DNA from 2 places in the Bacillus sp. PK6-013 genome. Region 2 is predicted to be linked to the other one. Evidence: riboswitches for the same ligand, from Rfam matches in the RefSeq annotation. Region 2 holds a riboswitch; the other holds the start of a gene.
The links. Region 2 has a riboswitch for thiamine pyrophosphate ahead of tenA (thiaminase II). Riboswitches for the same ligand answer to the same signal wherever they lie in the genome.
Positions count from the first base shown of each region.

Region 1: linked by a shared signal. The riboswitch ahead of thiT (energy-coupled thiamine transporter ThiT) and the one ahead of tenA (thiaminase II) in region 2 are both predicted to bind thiamine pyrophosphate.

Region 1 covers NZ_CP096417.1:1,050,285-1,058,462, forward strand. Annotated here, with positions in the region: gene M1E03_RS05270 (response regulator aspartate phosphatase) at 1-752, opposite strand, end outside; gene M1E03_RS05275 (hypothetical protein) at 877-1,065, opposite strand; gene M1E03_RS05280 (processed acidic surface protein) at 1,245-2,240, shown strand; gene M1E03_RS05285 (class D sortase) at 2,347-2,904, shown strand; gene thiT (energy-coupled thiamine transporter ThiT) at 2,946-3,530, opposite strand; TPP riboswitch at 3,642-3,741, opposite strand; gene M1E03_RS05295 (GntR family transcriptional regulator) at 3,903-5,003, shown strand; rRNA gene M1E03_RS05300 (16S ribosomal RNA) at 5,542-7,091, shown strand; rRNA gene M1E03_RS05305 (23S ribosomal RNA) at 7,324-8,178, shown strand, end outside.
Region 2 covers NZ_CP096417.1:2,962,878-2,971,055, reverse strand. Annotated here, with positions in the region: gene M1E03_RS15080 (NAD kinase) at 1-723, shown strand, start outside; gene M1E03_RS15075 (RluA family pseudouridine synthase) at 750-1,625, shown strand; gene prpE (bis(5'-nucleosyl)-tetraphosphatase PrpE) at 1,642-2,382, opposite strand; gene M1E03_RS15065 (monovalent cation:proton antiporter family protein) at 2,647-4,491, shown strand; TPP riboswitch at 4,551-4,659, shown strand; gene tenA (thiaminase II) at 4,743-5,444, shown strand; gene tenI (thiazole tautomerase TenI) at 5,419-6,030, shown strand; gene thiO (glycine oxidase ThiO) at 6,014-7,123, shown strand; gene thiS (sulfur carrier protein ThiS) at 7,120-7,323, shown strand; gene M1E03_RS15040 (thiazole synthase) at 7,330-8,097, shown strand; gene M1E03_RS15035 (thiazole biosynthesis adenylyltransferase ThiF) at 8,094-8,178, shown strand, end outside.

The sequences.
Region 1 (8,178 bases), 1.9 Mb from region 2:
GCTTTCGTTTCAAAATCTTTGATTGCAAAAGCTTTATTGTAATACTTTAGCGCTTCCTCCTGCTTGTCTTCCTTACTCTTCAAAAAGCCCATATTATAGTAGGTACACGGTAAAAGGAATTGGTCGCCGATTTTTTCGGTTTTTTCGATCGCTTCTTTTAATAATACTTCACTTTCGGAGAACTTAAATTGGTCAATATAATTGAGCCCGATCAGCATTTTGCAGTTGATGACCCGCTTGGCATACCCGTCATACCCTTGAAAGATGCCGGAGGCAATGTTGATGTGATGAATCGACAGCCATGTCGCTTTTAAGTTGTAATACAAAACACCGATTTTATAATGAAATTCAGCTTTTTCAATTTCATTTTGAATGACGCTCAGTCTTTTTTCCGCTATTCTGAAAAAATTGAGCGCTTCTGTATGGTTTTGCTTGTAGTCCTCATAAATCCCTTTAAACAGGTAAAAATAATAATTCAGCTTGTCGTCCGTACTTTTTGGATCTTTGTCTTGAAAACTGATGGCCTCCAATTTTTCGGTGGAAGATTGGGAGATATCTTCAAGAAGGAGCCTTAAGCGAAAATCGAGCATTTGATAATAGAGTAGAACGTCATGATCTTCTTCCATTTTTTCAATTGCTTTATCTATGTCATCTTTCATTTCGATTGAGCCTGAAATGTCTCTTTTTTTCATCAGTATGTACCAGTCGTTGAGCATATTGGCGACTTCTTGTGAAGCCACGGCTTTGGCCATTCTCTTCCCTCCAATCTTTGTGAATTTTTTGTAAATTGAAGTTCTATTAATCATAGCATAAACTGCTGCCGTCTGTGAATAACGCTGAAATGCAAGTTCGCCGGTGAAAAGTTCATTTCTGAAATTAAATCGTCATTTTCCAAAAAAAGTGCGCGAAAAAAGCGAAAACCGCGCCAAGCGGAATACAGGAGATCATTGCGGTTCCGTTGACCAGCCCGTCAGCTCCGCTTATTTTCAGGGCTTCCCGGTAGCCTATTAAAAAGTGGATGATCGATAGGACGTAACATAAGAGCATCATATAGTAAGGGTTCATTTGCATACCTCCTCTATTCGCTTTACTATATTACATTCAATAGAGGCGAAGATTATGCCTGTTTAAACAGGAAAAAGAACAAAATATTATAGACGAAAAGATTTTCAATTACAATACATGTTTTTAAAAATATTTCCACTATAATCAAAATGAAAGATAAATTTAGGGGGTCATAAGAAATGAAAAAAAGGCTGATGTCACTATTGGTCTGCATCCTGGTTTTAGTGCCGGCAGCTGGTGCTTTTGCCGCGCCGAAACAGGCCGAGCTTCAAGAGTATCTTGAAGAAATAGGAATGACAGAAAAAGAATTGGAAGCTTATTTACAGGATACATATGATGAAAGTTTAAAAGATTTTGAGTCGGTGGAAGAGTTGAAAGATTTTTTAGGGGAAAGACTGACTAATCAACTTTTGGCATCCTATTTAAAAGAATACGGATTGAGCGAAAAAGAAGCGGCTGACCTTTTTGTTGAAAATGGCTATATGGAAAGCGGCCAAAACATTCTCGACGTGTTTATGTTTGAATACGAATTGGACGATGCGCTTTTCACTGTGACATATGAAGAAGACGATTTTCAGATCGGGAACCTGTTTCAAGAATTGGGTGTGGATGATCAGGAGTGGGAAAGGCTCGTGAATCATCTCCGAAAGGTGCGCGATAAAAATCCAAACCTTGAAAATGATTTGATGGCTCTTGGAGAACGTCTTGAAGCGGTAGCCGATTTCGAGTCTGTATCAGAGCTCTCAGCTCAGGATATCGCTGAAATGCTATCCATTTTAAACGATCTTCAGAAGACGCTTGAAGTGAAAACAAAATACTATCTTGTTAAAGACGGAAAGAAAAAAGAAGTGTCTTTGACAACGCTTGTCAGCGCGGAAGATCTGAAGGGAGCAAGCCTTCTGGTGGAAGTATACGATCTGCAAGGCAACTTCATTTTGGATGTATTGCTGACGCCTGACATGATCGGATCTGATTTAATTCATGATACAGGGTCAAAAGTGAAGCAAACCCAAACGGCTGTCAAACATGATTCAAAGCCATCTCATGTGAAAAAGACGGTTAAAGGTGCAAAGCTTCCAAAGACAGCCGGGCATTACGCGGAATGGTCGATCTTAGGCGCCGTTCTGATGTTTGGCGGATTCTTCATGATCAGAAGGCTTCGCAAAGCGGCTTAACATGTCACTTCCCATTCTAATTATGTAGAGAATGGGAAGTTTTTATAAGGAGTGAAAGGAAATTAAGGCACATCGAAAAAAAATCATCTGGCTCGCAGCTATTGTGATGGTTGTGTGCGGCGCTTATTTTACAACAACGAATGTGTTCAAGTTAATGCACGGCTACGCTCTTTTTTCATTTCAGCAGATGAAAGAAGAAGAAAAGCCTGAAAGACCTCCGATTCAGACGGCGAAAAAAGAAAAAACGGTGATTGATCAAACATTTGAAACCGGGGAGAAAATCGGCGATCTTGTCATTCCGAAAATCAATGCAAGGATTCCTATATATCACGGGACAGATGAAGACGAGCTGCAAAAAGGCGTGGGCCATTTCGCTGGTTCCGTTCTGCCTGGAGAAGATGACAACTCGGTTTTATCAGGCCACCGGGATACGGTTTTCCGAAAACTCGGCCGAGTGGGGAAGGGCGATCAGTTAATTGTTGAAGCTTCCTACGGAACTTTTACATACAAAGTGAAAAAGGTGCGGATCGTGGATGCGGATGACCGGACGGTGATTGTACCAAAGCCGAGAGCAACATTGACGGTTTCCACCTGCTATCCTTTTGACTTTATCGGTTCAGCACCGGAGCGGTATATATTGGTCGCAGATTTGATTAAATCATAAAAAAACAGCGGAATCTCAGGCGAGTCCGCTGTTTTTTTATGCTATCTCATGTCTGATCTGTTTTCCAGGAGTTTTGGCGCGGTTAGCAGCAGTAAACAAAGGACAATTGTGCAGACAATGAAAGACGGAAGCATATATGTTCCATTATATACCAAGGAATAAATCCATACCGGAGTGCCTTCAGGCGCATAGTTTCCAAAAAAGACAGCGCCGCTGATGACATGAGCGAGAAATTTCAGTCCGCTTCCGAGAAAGACGGCCAGCGTAACATAGAAAATGATCTTTCCTTTTTGTTTCTCGATTGAAGCGTTTCTGATCGATCCGGCAAAAAAGCCGCCGATACCCGCGGCCGTAGGCGCGATAAAATAATCAAGAAGAAGCTGCAGAGGATGATAAACGTAAAATCCTCCAGTGACAAACTGAAGCAATCCGGCTAAAAACCCGGTTGCCAGCCCTGCCTTCAGCCCCCATCTAAAGGAAATCAGGAAGATCGGAATCATCATGACTGCGATTGAACCGCCTTGAGGCATTTTTAAAAACATTCCGGACACCATATCAAGTATAAGTGCTATTCCTGTCATAAACGCAATTTCAATCAGCTGTACAAGTTGTTTAGATTGATTCATCATAACCCTCACTTTTGATGAACAAAGGGATACTGGACTTCTTTCCCAATAAAAAAAGCAATGCGGGGAAGGAGTAGGAAAGTTTTCCACGCACTGCTTTGGATGCAATTAGAAATGACTTTGCCACATCCCTACGCCAGCGTTAACTAACAGGTTCAAAGGGTCAGAACGGTCGTTCACTCTCAGCCTCGAGGCTCCCCTTGTGGTCATCAAGTTATTTAGTTATATTCTACTATACTAAAAAAAGAAACGGACGACAAGCTGATTTTTCGAAAAATTTTGCTTAATTTCTCCAATATGTAGCAATGCAAACATCTTTTCCTTTATAATAGAACGTATTCGTACGTACAAGATCAGTAAAGGGTTGATCTGATGAGTGAACCTACAAAATACAGCATGGTGAAAAATAAAATTAAATCGTGGATATATGAAGGCAAAGTGAAGCCGGGGGAAAAAATTCATTCGGAAAACGAATTGATGAAAATATTTGATGTAAGCAGGCACACGATCCGGCAAGCGATTGGCGACCTTGTTCATGAAGGGCTTTTATACAGAGAGCAGGGCTCAGGGACGTATTGCTCTCACCGTCTTCAGCTTTCTGAAAAAGGAAGGGAAAGAAATAAGATGATCGGGGTTATTACGACTTACCTTTCAGATTACATTTTTCCTTCTATTATAAGAGGAATCGAATCGTCACTGTCCAGCGAAGGATACACCCTTGTCGTCGCGAGCACCAATAATGACATTGAAAAAGAAAAACAATGCCTTGTGAATATGCTCGATAAAAAAATTGCTGGGTTGATCGTGGAGCCGACGAAAACAGGAAGCTTTAACCCGAATTTAAGTTACTATCTGACGCTTGAACAACATCATATTCCGTATTTGATGATCAACCAATTTTATCAGGAGCTAAATCCGCCCCATTTCATTTTGGATGATGAACACGGCGGCTTTATCGCCACTGAGCATTTGATTAAACTCGGCCATGAAAAAGTGTTCGGTTTCTTTAAACAGGACGATATGCAGGGCGCCAACCGGATGAAAGGATTTATCCGTGCTTTCAGAGAAAACGGCTTGTCGTTTTACCCTGAAATGGTCGTGACGTACACAACAGAGAACAAAAAACAAAAAACGATAGCTGAAGCCAGGAAGCGGCTTTCTTCATCAGACCGTCCGACTGCCATATTCTGCTATAATGACGAGATAGCGCTTTTGGTGTTGGATGTCGTGAGGGAATTCGGTTTGAAAGTGCCGGAAGACATTTCGATTGTCGGATATGACAACTCACATTTGAGCGAGGCATCTGAAGTGAAGCTGACGTCAGTCACTCATCCGAAAATGCAGATGGGGATTGAGGCGGCAAAATGGATGATTGCCAAAGTTGAGGGACGCAACACGAATCAGCTTGAACATTCCACCGTCTACAAACCTGAACTGGTTGTCAGACATTCGACCGCCAAGCTGAAAAGGTAGGCTGCACAATCTTTATCCGCCAACCAGCGTGAATGAAAATGAGAAGAATATATATTCTGTTACAAAGCTCCGGAATGAGGAGCTTTTTATTCAAGTAAAAGCTGATAACGGAGAGTTTAATGTCATCCTCGAAGCTTTGGACCATGTGCAGCTTTAGTAAATCAATTTTTAAAGACCGCTGTATACTTTTATATAGAAGAAAGCAGTAAGAAGAAATAAATGCTGTCAACTGCCTGAGGTCGAGATGATCAGGAATCATCTGAGTCCAAATCATTTGATTATTATTTTTTTAAAAAAGCTATTGTGAAAAACGAAAATAGATGTTATATTAGTATCCGCCCCTAAAAAGGAGGCTTTATAAAAACAACTTCGAAAATCTTTTGAAAAAAGTTGTTGACATTCACGATGATAGAATGTTATATTAGTAAAGTCGCTTCTTCGAGAGGCGGAAATGATCTTTGAAAACTAAACAAGACAAAACGTACCTGTTAATTCATTAAATAAATCGCACACATGTTGTGCGTAGTCATTATCAAACTTCATGGAGAGTTTGATCCTGGCTCAGGACGAACGCTGGCGGCGTGCCTAATACATGCAAGTCGAGCGGACAGATGGGAGCTTGCTCCCTGATGTCAGCGGCGGACGGGTGAGTAACACGTGGGTAACCTGCCTGTAAGACTGGGATAACTCCGGGAAACCGGGGCTAATACCGGATGCTTGATTGAACCGCATGGTTCAATTATAAAAGGTGGCTTTTAGCTACCACTTACAGATGGACCCGCGGCGCATTAGCTAGTTGGTGAGGTAACGGCTCACCAAGGCGACGATGCGTAGCCGACCTGAGAGGGTGATCGGCCACACTGGGACTGAGACACGGCCCAGACTCCTACGGGAGGCAGCAGTAGGGAATCTTCCGCAATGGACGAAAGTCTGACGGAGCAACGCCGCGTGAGTGATGAAGGTTTTCGGATCGTAAAACTCTGTTGTTAGGGAAGAACAAGTACCGTTCGAATAGGGCGGTACCTTGACGGTACCTAACCAGAAAGCCACGGCTAACTACGTGCCAGCAGCCGCGGTAATACGTAGGTGGCAAGCGTTGTCCGGAATTATTGGGCGTAAAGCGCGCGCAGGCGGTTTCTTAAGTCTGATGTGAAAGCCCCCGGCTCAACCGGGGAGGGTCATTGGAAACTGGGGAACTTGAGTGCAGAAGAGGAGAGTGGAATTCCACGTGTAGCGGTGAAATGCGTAGAGATGTGGAGGAACACCAGTGGCGAAGGCGACTCTCTGGTCTGTAACTGACGCTGAGGCGCGAAAGCGTGGGGAGCGAACAGGATTAGATACCCTGGTAGTCCACGCCGTAAACGATGAGTGCTAAGTGTTAGAGGGTTTCCGCCCTTTAGTGCTGCAGCAAACGCATTAAGCACTCCGCCTGGGGAGTACGGTCGCAAGACTGAAACTCAAAGGAATTGACGGGGGCCCGCACAAGCGGTGGAGCATGTGGTTTAATTCGAAGCAACGCGAAGAACCTTACCAGGTCTTGACATCCTCTGACAACCCTAGAGATAGGGCTTCCCCTTCGGGGGCAGAGTGACAGGTGGTGCATGGTTGTCGTCAGCTCGTGTCGTGAGATGTTGGGTTAAGTCCCGCAACGAGCGCAACCCTTGATCTTAGTTGCCAGCATTCAGTTGGGCACTCTAAGGTGACTGCCGGTGACAAACCGGAGGAAGGTGGGGATGACGTCAAATCATCATGCCCCTTATGACCTGGGCTACACACGTGCTACAATGGACAGAACAAAGGGCAGCGAAGCCGCGAGGCTAAGCCAATCCCACAAATCTGTTCTCAGTTCGGATCGCAGTCTGCAACTCGACTGCGTGAAGCTGGAATCGCTAGTAATCGCGGATCAGCATGCCGCGGTGAATACGTTCCCGGGCCTTGTACACACCGCCCGTCACACCACGAGAGTTTGTAACACCCGAAGTCGGTGAGGTAACCTTTTGGAGCCAGCCGCCGAAGGTGGGACAGATGATTGGGGTGAAGTCGTAACAAGGTAGCCGTATCGGAAGGTGCGGCTGGATCACCTCCTTTCTAAGGATATTATACGGAATATAAGACCTTGCGGTCTTATAGACAGGTGCGTTTAGATCTTGTTTAGTTTTGAAGGATCATTCCTTCAGACATAGGAGCACCTGCTAAATGCGCCACATCCTGTGGCAACGCATGTGTTAGCACATCCTATGCGTTGTTCTTTGAAAACTAGATAACAGTAGACATCACATTCAATTAGTAAGCAAGATATCACGTAGTGATTCTTTTTAACGGTTAAGTTAGAAAGGGCGCACGGTGGATGCCTTGGCACTAGGAGCCGATGAAGGACGGGACGAACACCGATATGCTTCGGGGAGCTGTAAGCAAGCTTTGATCCGGAGATTTCCGAATGGGGAAACCCACTGCTCGTAATGGAGCAGTATCCATATCTGAATTCATAGGATATGAGAAGGCAGACCCGGGGAACTGAAACATCTAAGTACCCGGAGGAAGAGAAAGCAAATGCGATTCCCTGAGTAGCGGCGAGCGAAACGGGAACAGCCCAAACCAAGAGGCTTGCCTCTTGGGGTTGTAGGACACTCTGTACGGAGTTACAAAAGAACGAGGTAGATGAAGAGGCCTGGAAAGGCCCGCCATAGGAGGTAACAGCCCTGTAGTCAAAACTTCGTTCTCTCCTGAGTGGATCCTGAGTACGGCGGAACACGTGAAATTCCGTCGGAATCCGGGAGGACCATCTCCCAAGGCTAAATACTCCCTAGTGACCGATAGTGAACCAGTACCGTGAGGGAAAGGTGAAAAGCACCCCGGAAGGGGAGTGAAAGAGATCCTGAAACCGTGTGCCTACAAGTAGTCAGAGCCCGTTAATGGGTGATGGCGTGCCTTTTGTAGAATGAACCGGCGAGTTACGATCCCGTGCAAGGTTAAGTTTGAAAAGACGGAGCCGCAGCGAAAGCGAGTCTGAATAGGGCGCATGAGTACGTGGTCGTAGACCCGAAACCAGGTGATCTACCCATGTCCAGGGTGAAGTTCAGGTAACACTGAATGGAGGCCCGAACCCACGCACGTTGAAAAGTGCGGGGATGAGGTGTGGGTAGGGGTGAAATGCCAATCGAACCTGGAGATAGCT
Region 2 (8,178 bases):
TTCGGTCTTGAATGCGATGAAGAAGAGCCGGATATCGTCATTTCCGTCGGTGGTGACGGAACGCTTTTATACGCATTTCACAAATACAGCGGCCGCCTCGACAAAACGGCCTTTGTCGGGGTTCATACAGGACATCTCGGCTTTTATGCCGACTGGGTGCCGACCGAGATTGAAAAACTCGTAATCGCGATTGCGAAAACGCCGTATCAAATTGTTGAATATCCGGTTTTGGAAGTTATCGTCCGCTACAATGACGGCAGCGATGAAGCGAGATATTTGGCGCTGAACGAATGTACGATCAAGAGCATCGAAGGGACGCTTGTGACAGATGTCGAAATTAAAGGGGAACTTTTCGAAACGTTCCGCGGCGACGGCCTTTGCTTATCGACCCCATCGGGAAGCACGGCATATAACAAGGCGCTCGGCGGTGCGATTATTCATCCGTCCATCAGAGCGGTCCAGCTGGCTGAAATGGCGTCGATCAACAACCGGGTGTTTCGGACGGTCGGATCGCCGCTCATTCTGCCTGAGCACCACACTTGTTTAATTAAACCGATTAATGATGTGACGTTTCAAGTCGCGATTGACCATTTGACATTGCTGCATAAAGACGTCAAGTCAATTCAATGCCGCGTCGCAAACGAAAATATCAGGTTTGCCCGCTTTCGGCCGTTTCCGTTTTGGAAAAGGGTCCAGGATTCCTTTATCGGAAAAGGAGAATAGGAAGGTTTGCTGTGAGCGATTTTTTGATGAAACAGATCATAACAGAAGAGGACAGCGGGGTTCTTTTGAAAGAATACGTCCAGCGGCTGGGCATTTCAAAAAGGATGCTGACGGACATCAAATTCGGCGGCGGGGATCTTTTGGTAAACGGCGGGCATGTAACGGTCAGATACGTTCTTCAAAAAGGGGACGAGCTCGTCATACAGTTCCCTCCGGAAAAAATGAGCGAATCTTTGCGCCCGGAAGAAATTCCGCTTGATATTTTGTTCGAAGATGACCATGTCCTCGTATTAAATAAACAGCCATGCCTGTCGTCGATTCCCTCGCGCGAGCATCCATCAGGCAGCTTGGCGAACGGTCTGATTCATTATTACCAGCGGACGGGCGTGCGCGCGACCGTTCACCTGGTGAGCAGGCTTGACCGCGACACATCGGGTGTCATGCTTGTAGCCAAGCACCGCTTCGCCCACTCGCTTTTATCGGGACTGCAAAAAAAGGGAGCCGTCAAACGGCAATATCGGGCGGTCGTCCACGGTTTGATCGCAGAAGAGCAGGGAACGATCGATGCGCCAATCGGCAGAAAATCATCGAGCATCATCGAGCGTGCGGTGATCCCCGACGGGCAAAAAGCGGTGACGCATTTTTGGGTGAACAGGCGCTTCAGCGGTATGACGGATGTCTCCATCCGTCTGGAAACCGGGAGAACCCATCAGATCCGAGTTCACATGAGTCATATCGGATATCCTTTGTGCGGTGATACGCTGTACGGAGGAACCCGTGGCTTCATCAATCGGCAGGCGCTCCACAGTGAGACGCTGACGTTTTTTCATCCCTTCACAATGGAAGAGCTGACGTTTCAAGCGCCGGTTGCGCATGATATGAGTCAGTTGATAGAGAGCTGAATTAAGCTCTCTTTTTTTATGGCTCCATACGGAATCTTGACTCATCATAAGGCAATGAAGAGGGGACAGATTCGGTTGTCAGTTCGGGGTATCTGAAAGCGGTCAGCCTGTTGCCGAATACACAACCGGTATCGATATTGATCGTATGATGTATCATTCGCGGACGTTTGACAGGAGTGTGGCCGTACACCACCCACGGATCGCCTTTGTAATGAGCGGCCCAGTCCCGCCTGACCGGCCGTCCGTCAGGCAGCGTTTCTCCTGTAATATCTCCGTATAGCACAAACTGTTTTACTTTTCCGACAGGCTTTTTGCCGATGTCTTCCGCTTTGATGCCGGCATGTGCGACGACAAGTTCGCCGTTATGCAGGATCTCATAAAGAGGGGCGTTTTCATAAAGGCGCATGAAAAGGTCTCTGATATCCTTCTGTTTATGTTTCGGAAGGTTTCTGTATTCCGCCGCCGTCGTCTCCAGCCCGTGCTGCAGCTTCACCGGATTGCCTTTGAAAAAACGGTACAGCTTATTGCAGTGATTGCCGGGCACATATCGCACAGCTCCTTCTTCAACGGCCCGTCCTACAAATTCAACGACCTCCAGCGATTTTGGCCCTCTGTCTGTTAAATCCCCGAGAAAGACAAGTGTTCTGTTTTCCGGATGAACGGGAAACCCCGATGACAGCGAGTAACCGAGCTTTTCAATCAGCGCAATCATTTCGTCATAGCACCCGTGAATATCGCCGATTACATCATATTTCATGCGTTTTCTGCCTCCTGTCTGCGTATGTATATACATTGCCCAGTCCATATATAAATCAAGCTTCAGCGACTTTCGCCGGAGAAAATCAGGCATATTACTTTTTTTTCTGAGCGAGCATTGTTAAAATCGATTTTTACACCTGTGAGAAAAGAGTTCAGACGGTTCTTTTCCCACATGAAAATGTCTAAAAAGATGTCCCTTTTATTTTTAAAAAAGGGAACGCTAATCATACCCGGAAACCGGTTTTAGAGGAGGTACCAGTTTATGGAGCACACATCTGTCTCATCTTTAGTTGTCGTACTGATTATCGCATTTTTAACGCCCATCCTGCTGCACCGTTTCAGGTTAAGCATACCGGTGGTTGTCGCTGAAATTATCATGGGTCTTATTATCGGAAAAAGCGGGTTCGATCTGGTCGCCCAGCACGATACATGGCTCGAAACTTTATCGATGCTCGGATTTATCTTTTTAATGTTTTTAAGCGGGCTTGAAATCGATTTTTCCGCATTTGAAAAAGGAAAGAAAAAGCAGCTGCTTCCAAGCGGAAAGGAAGCGCCGAATACATTTAAAACGGCTTCGGTCATCTTTATTGCCGTCTTTATTTTATCGCTCGGCCTTTCTTACAGCTTTGTCATGGCAGGATTTATTGACAACGCCTTTTTAATGACGCTGATCATTTCGACAATTTCGCTCGGGGTTGTCGTTCCGACGCTGAAAGAAGAGCGTCTCATGAAGACAAATATCGGCCAGATTATTTTGCTTGTCGCCGTCATTGCCGATCTTGTCACGATGATTCTGCTTGCAGTGTTCGCCTCAATCTACGGGGACGAAAACAGCAATATGTGGCTGCTGATGATCTTATTTGCCGCCGGCGTCGTTTTATACCTGTTCGGAAGGATATTTAAAAAGCGGCCTTTTGTCGAAGTGCTGTCAAAAGGAACGATCCAGATCGGCACAAGGGCGATATTTACGCTGATCATCGTACTTGTGGCGCTGTCCGAGTCGCTCGGTGCAGAAAACATACTTGGCGCGTTTTTGGCCGGGGTGCTTGTTTCGCTGCTTTCGCCGAACAAGGAGCTCGTTCAGCAGCTCGATTCATTCGGATACGGATTCCTCATCCCGATCTTCTTTGTGATGACAGGCGTCAAATTGGACATTTGGTCACTGTTTGGCAATCCGAAAATTTTAGTGATGATCCCGCTTCTGTTTGTGGCTCTGTTAATCAGCAAAGTCGTTCCGGTGCTGTTTTTGAAAAAGTGGTATGACATGAAAACCGTGCTGGCTTCCGGTTTTCTCCTGACTTCCACGCTTTCTTTGGTGATCGCGGCGACAACGATCGGCGAGCGCATCGGCGTCATTGACGCGCAGATGTCCGGCGCGCTGATTCTGGTCGCTGTCATTACATGCATCATCACACCGACCGGCTTTAAAAAATTAATGCCGAAAACGGAAAGCGAAAAAGAGAAAAAGACGATCACCTTTATCGGCGCAAATCAAATGACGCTGCCAGTCACGCTCGAACTTTCTCCGGAAGATTATCACGTCAGAATCCTGCATGTCCGGCAGGAAAAAAAGGAAGAAAATCTGGCGGATCCGGTGTTTGATGTTGAAGTTTTGCCTGATTATGAATACGAGACGCTTCAATCATTCGGCGTTTTCCAAACGGATATACTCGTCGTGGCCACTGGCAGCGAAGAGCGCAATACAGGGATCGCGCTTTTTGCGAAGGAGCAGAAAGTCGCGAGAATTATCGCCAGCGCAGATTCTCCAGACGCCGAATCCAGACTGAAAGATAACGGAATTGATACATTCTCTATTCTGCTTTCTACAAAAACGCTGCTGCGCGCGCTTATCGAGGCGCCTGGCGTTATGAAACTCCTGACGAACCAGGATGCGTCGCTGTATCAGATCAATATGAGCAATGAGCGATTTGACGGTGTTCTGTTAAGGGAGTTTCCGTTTACGGGAGATGTTATCTTCGTCCGAATTTTCCGCGGGGTGGACAGCATCGTGCCCCACGGGGATACAAGGCTGCAATTGGGTGACAGGCTGATCGCCACCGGTTCGCGCGAATATATTGCGGAATTGAGAAAAACGCTTGGAGACTGATGCTTGACCATTTTGCAATTCGTGATAAGATAAAAGTATAAACTGAATGAACAAGAAATGTTTTCCACTAGGGGAGTCCTTGATAAGGGCTGAGATAAAAGTGTGACTTTTAGACCCTCATAACCTGAACAGGTTCAAACCTGCGTAGGGAAGTGGCACGGTATTTGAGTATGTATTTATGCAAATTCCAAACCACTTTCCTTGCGGGAAAGTGGTTTTTTTATGTTCAGAATCGAAGGAGGAGCCTCGAAATGAAGTTTTCAGAAGAATGCCGAAACAGCGCTGCAAAATGGTGGGAAGGCAGTTTTGTCCATCCGTTTATTCAAGGGATTGGAGACGGCACACTTCCGGTTGATCGATTTAAATACTATGTCATGCAGGATTCCTACTATTTGACCCACTTTGCCAAAGTCCAATCCTTTGGTGCGGCATATGCTCGCGATTTATATACGACAAGCCGGATGGCTGAACACGCGAAAGGCACATATGAAGCCGAGATGTCGCTCCATAGGAAATTCACCGATCTATTGGGAATCACAAAGGAAGAACTGGAGTCGTTTCAGCCGTCGCCGACAGCGTATGCGTACACATCGCATATGTACCGTTCTGTCGTGAGCGGCAGTTTTGCGGAAATACTGGCCGCTTTGCTTCCTTGCTATTGGCTCTATTATGACGTCGGCGAAACGTTAAAAACGTGCAGGCCTGACAGCGCGATTTATCAGGAATGGATCGCGACATACGGAGGCGACTGGTTTAAAGAACTTGTGACAGAACAGATCAACCGCTTCGATGAGCTGGCTGAAAACGCCGATGAGAAAACGCGCGCGAAGATGAAGGAGAACTTCGTCATCTCCAGCTTCTACGAATACAGCTTCTGGGATATGGCCTACCAAAAAGAAAGCTGGTCAAAAAGCGGGGTGGATCAGCTTGCATCTGCACGCGATCACCGATGACAAGCACTCTGTGGAAGAGCTTGCTGCAAAAATCATCTCGATTCAAAATGCCGTTGACTTTATCCATATCAGGGAAAGATCAAAAAAAGTAAGTGAAATATCAAGTTTAATCGACCGCCTTGCCAAAGAAGGGGTTGATAAGCGGAAACTGATCATCAACGACAGGGTTGATATCGCTTTGTTTCATCACATTCACCGGGTTCAGCTGCCTTCACACGGCTTTTCCGTCAAAAGTGTGAGGAGCCGTTTTCCGCATTTGAAAATCGGAAAGTCCGTCCATTCGCCAGAAGAAGCGGTTCAGGCTGAAACTGAAGGTGCAGATTACGTGCTGTTCGGCCACATTTTTGAAACGGACTGTAAAAAGGGCCGGAAAGGAAGAGGAGCTCTCAGTCTGGCTGAAGTGAAGGCGGCTGTCCGCATTCCGGTCATTGCGATCGGGGGTATTACCGAACAACGACTGGCGGAAGTCAAAATGGCAGACGGCATCGCCGTGATGTCGGGGATCTTTTCTCATGACAGACCGGATGAGGCGGCCGCGCGGCTTGCCTGTCTCGCGAAGGGAGATTCATATGAGAAAGCGCTATGATACGATCGTGATCGGCGGAGGCATCATCGGGACATCCATCGCTTACCATCTTGCGAAAGCGGGGAAAAAAACGGCCGTGTTTGAAAGCGGAGAAGTCGGCAAAAAAGCGACGAGCGCGGCGGCGGGCATGCTCGGCGCCCATGCGGAATGCGATAAACCCGGTACCTTTTTCGAATTTGCCAGAGCCAGCCAAAAAGCCTATCAGCGGCTGACGGGCGAATTGAAAGACTTAAGCGGCATCGATATCAGAAAGCATGACGGAGGGATATTAAAGCTGGCATTTTCAGAAAGCGACCGCGAACACCTGATGCAAATGGCTGCACTGGATTCAGTGGAATGGCTTGAAGCCGCTGAAGTATATGAGCTGGAACCGCATGCCGGAAAAGGGATTCTCGGCGCTAATTTCATTCGGGACGACATCCATGTCGAACCGGCCGCAGTGTGCAGGGCATTTGCCAGGGGGGCCCGGATTCTCGGTGCCGAGGTCTTCGAGTTTACCCCCGTTTTATCGATCGAATCTGAAGCGGGGGCCGTCCGCGTCACTGCTGCTTCATGCACCGCGGAGGCGGAGCACGTTGTCATTGCAAGCGGTGTGTGGAGCGGTGCTTTCTTTAAACAGATCGGCATAGACAAAAGCTTTTATCCTGTCAAAGGGGAGTGCCTGTCTGTGTGGAATGACGGCATCCCTTTGACGAGGACGCTTTACCATGATCATTGCTACATCGTTCCGCGCCATAGCGGAAAGCTTGTCGTCGGCGCGACAATGAAGCCCGGGGATTGGAATGAACAGCCGGAACTTGGCGGAATCGAGGAGTTGATCCGAAAGGCCAAGTCGATGCTCCCTGACATTGAATCCATGAACATCGACCAATGCTGGGCCGGATTGCGCCCGGAAACAGGGGATGGCAATCCATATATCGGCAGACACCCTGAAAATGACCGGATATTGTTTGCTGCCGGACATTTCAGAAACGGCATCCTCCTGGCACCTGCAACCGGTGAGATGATAGCTGACATGATCCTCGGCAATCCGGTCAAAACAGAGTGGGCCGAGGCGTTTAAAGCGGAGCGAAAGGAGGCTGTGCACAGGTGAACATTCAGCTCAACGGCCGGAAAATAGAGTGGAGAGATGACGGCGGCACGATTTACGATTTGCTCGCATCCTACAGTTTGGAAAATCGTGTTGTCGTTGTTGAAAGAAACAGGCAGATTATCGGAAAAGACCAATATCAAACAGTCAAACTGGAAGAACACGATGTCATCGAAATCGTTCATTTTGTCGGAGGGGGATAAACCGTTATGTTAAAAATCGCAGATCGTCAATTCTCATCAAGATTATTGCTCGGCACAGGGAAGTATCCGTCATTTGAAATTCAAAAAGAGGCTGTCAGTGCATCTGAATCGGAGATCCTGACCTTTGCCGTCAGACGGATGAATATTTTTGAAGAGTCTCAGCCTAATTTTTTGGAGCAGCTTGATTTAAGCCGTTATACGCTTTTGCCGAATACGGCCGGAGCAAAAACGGCTGAGGAAGCCGTCCGGATCGCCAAGCTTGCTAAAGCGAGCGGTCTTTGCGACATGATCAAAGTCGAAGTGATCGGCTGTGACCGTTCGCTTCTGCCTGACCCGGTAGAAACGCTGAAGGCGTCAGAAGCCTTGCTTGAAGAAGGCTTCATTGTGCTGCCGTATACATCGGACGATGTCGTCCTTGCGAGAAAGCTTGAAGAGCTCGGCGTACACGCCATTATGCCCGGGGCCTCTCCAATCGGTTCGGGACAGGGAATCGTCAACCCGCTTAACCTGTCGTTCATCATTGAACAGGCTAAAGTTCCCGTAATCGTGGATGCCGGAATCGGTTCTCCGAAAGATGCGGCATACGCAATGGAACTCGGCGCTGACGGAGTGCTTTTGAACACGGCAGTGAGCGGGGCGAAAGATCCGGTCCAAATGGCGAAGGCTATGAAGCTCGCCGTTGAAGCGGGCAGACTCGGATACCTTGCTGGACGAATTCCGGAAAAGAACTACGGCATCGCCAGCAGTCCTGAAGAAGGGAAGTTGACGATTTGACAGGCAGGTATTCAAGACAGGAGCTTTTTCACCCGATCGGACCGGACGGCCAGGAAAAATTAAGTCGCGCCCGCGTCCTGG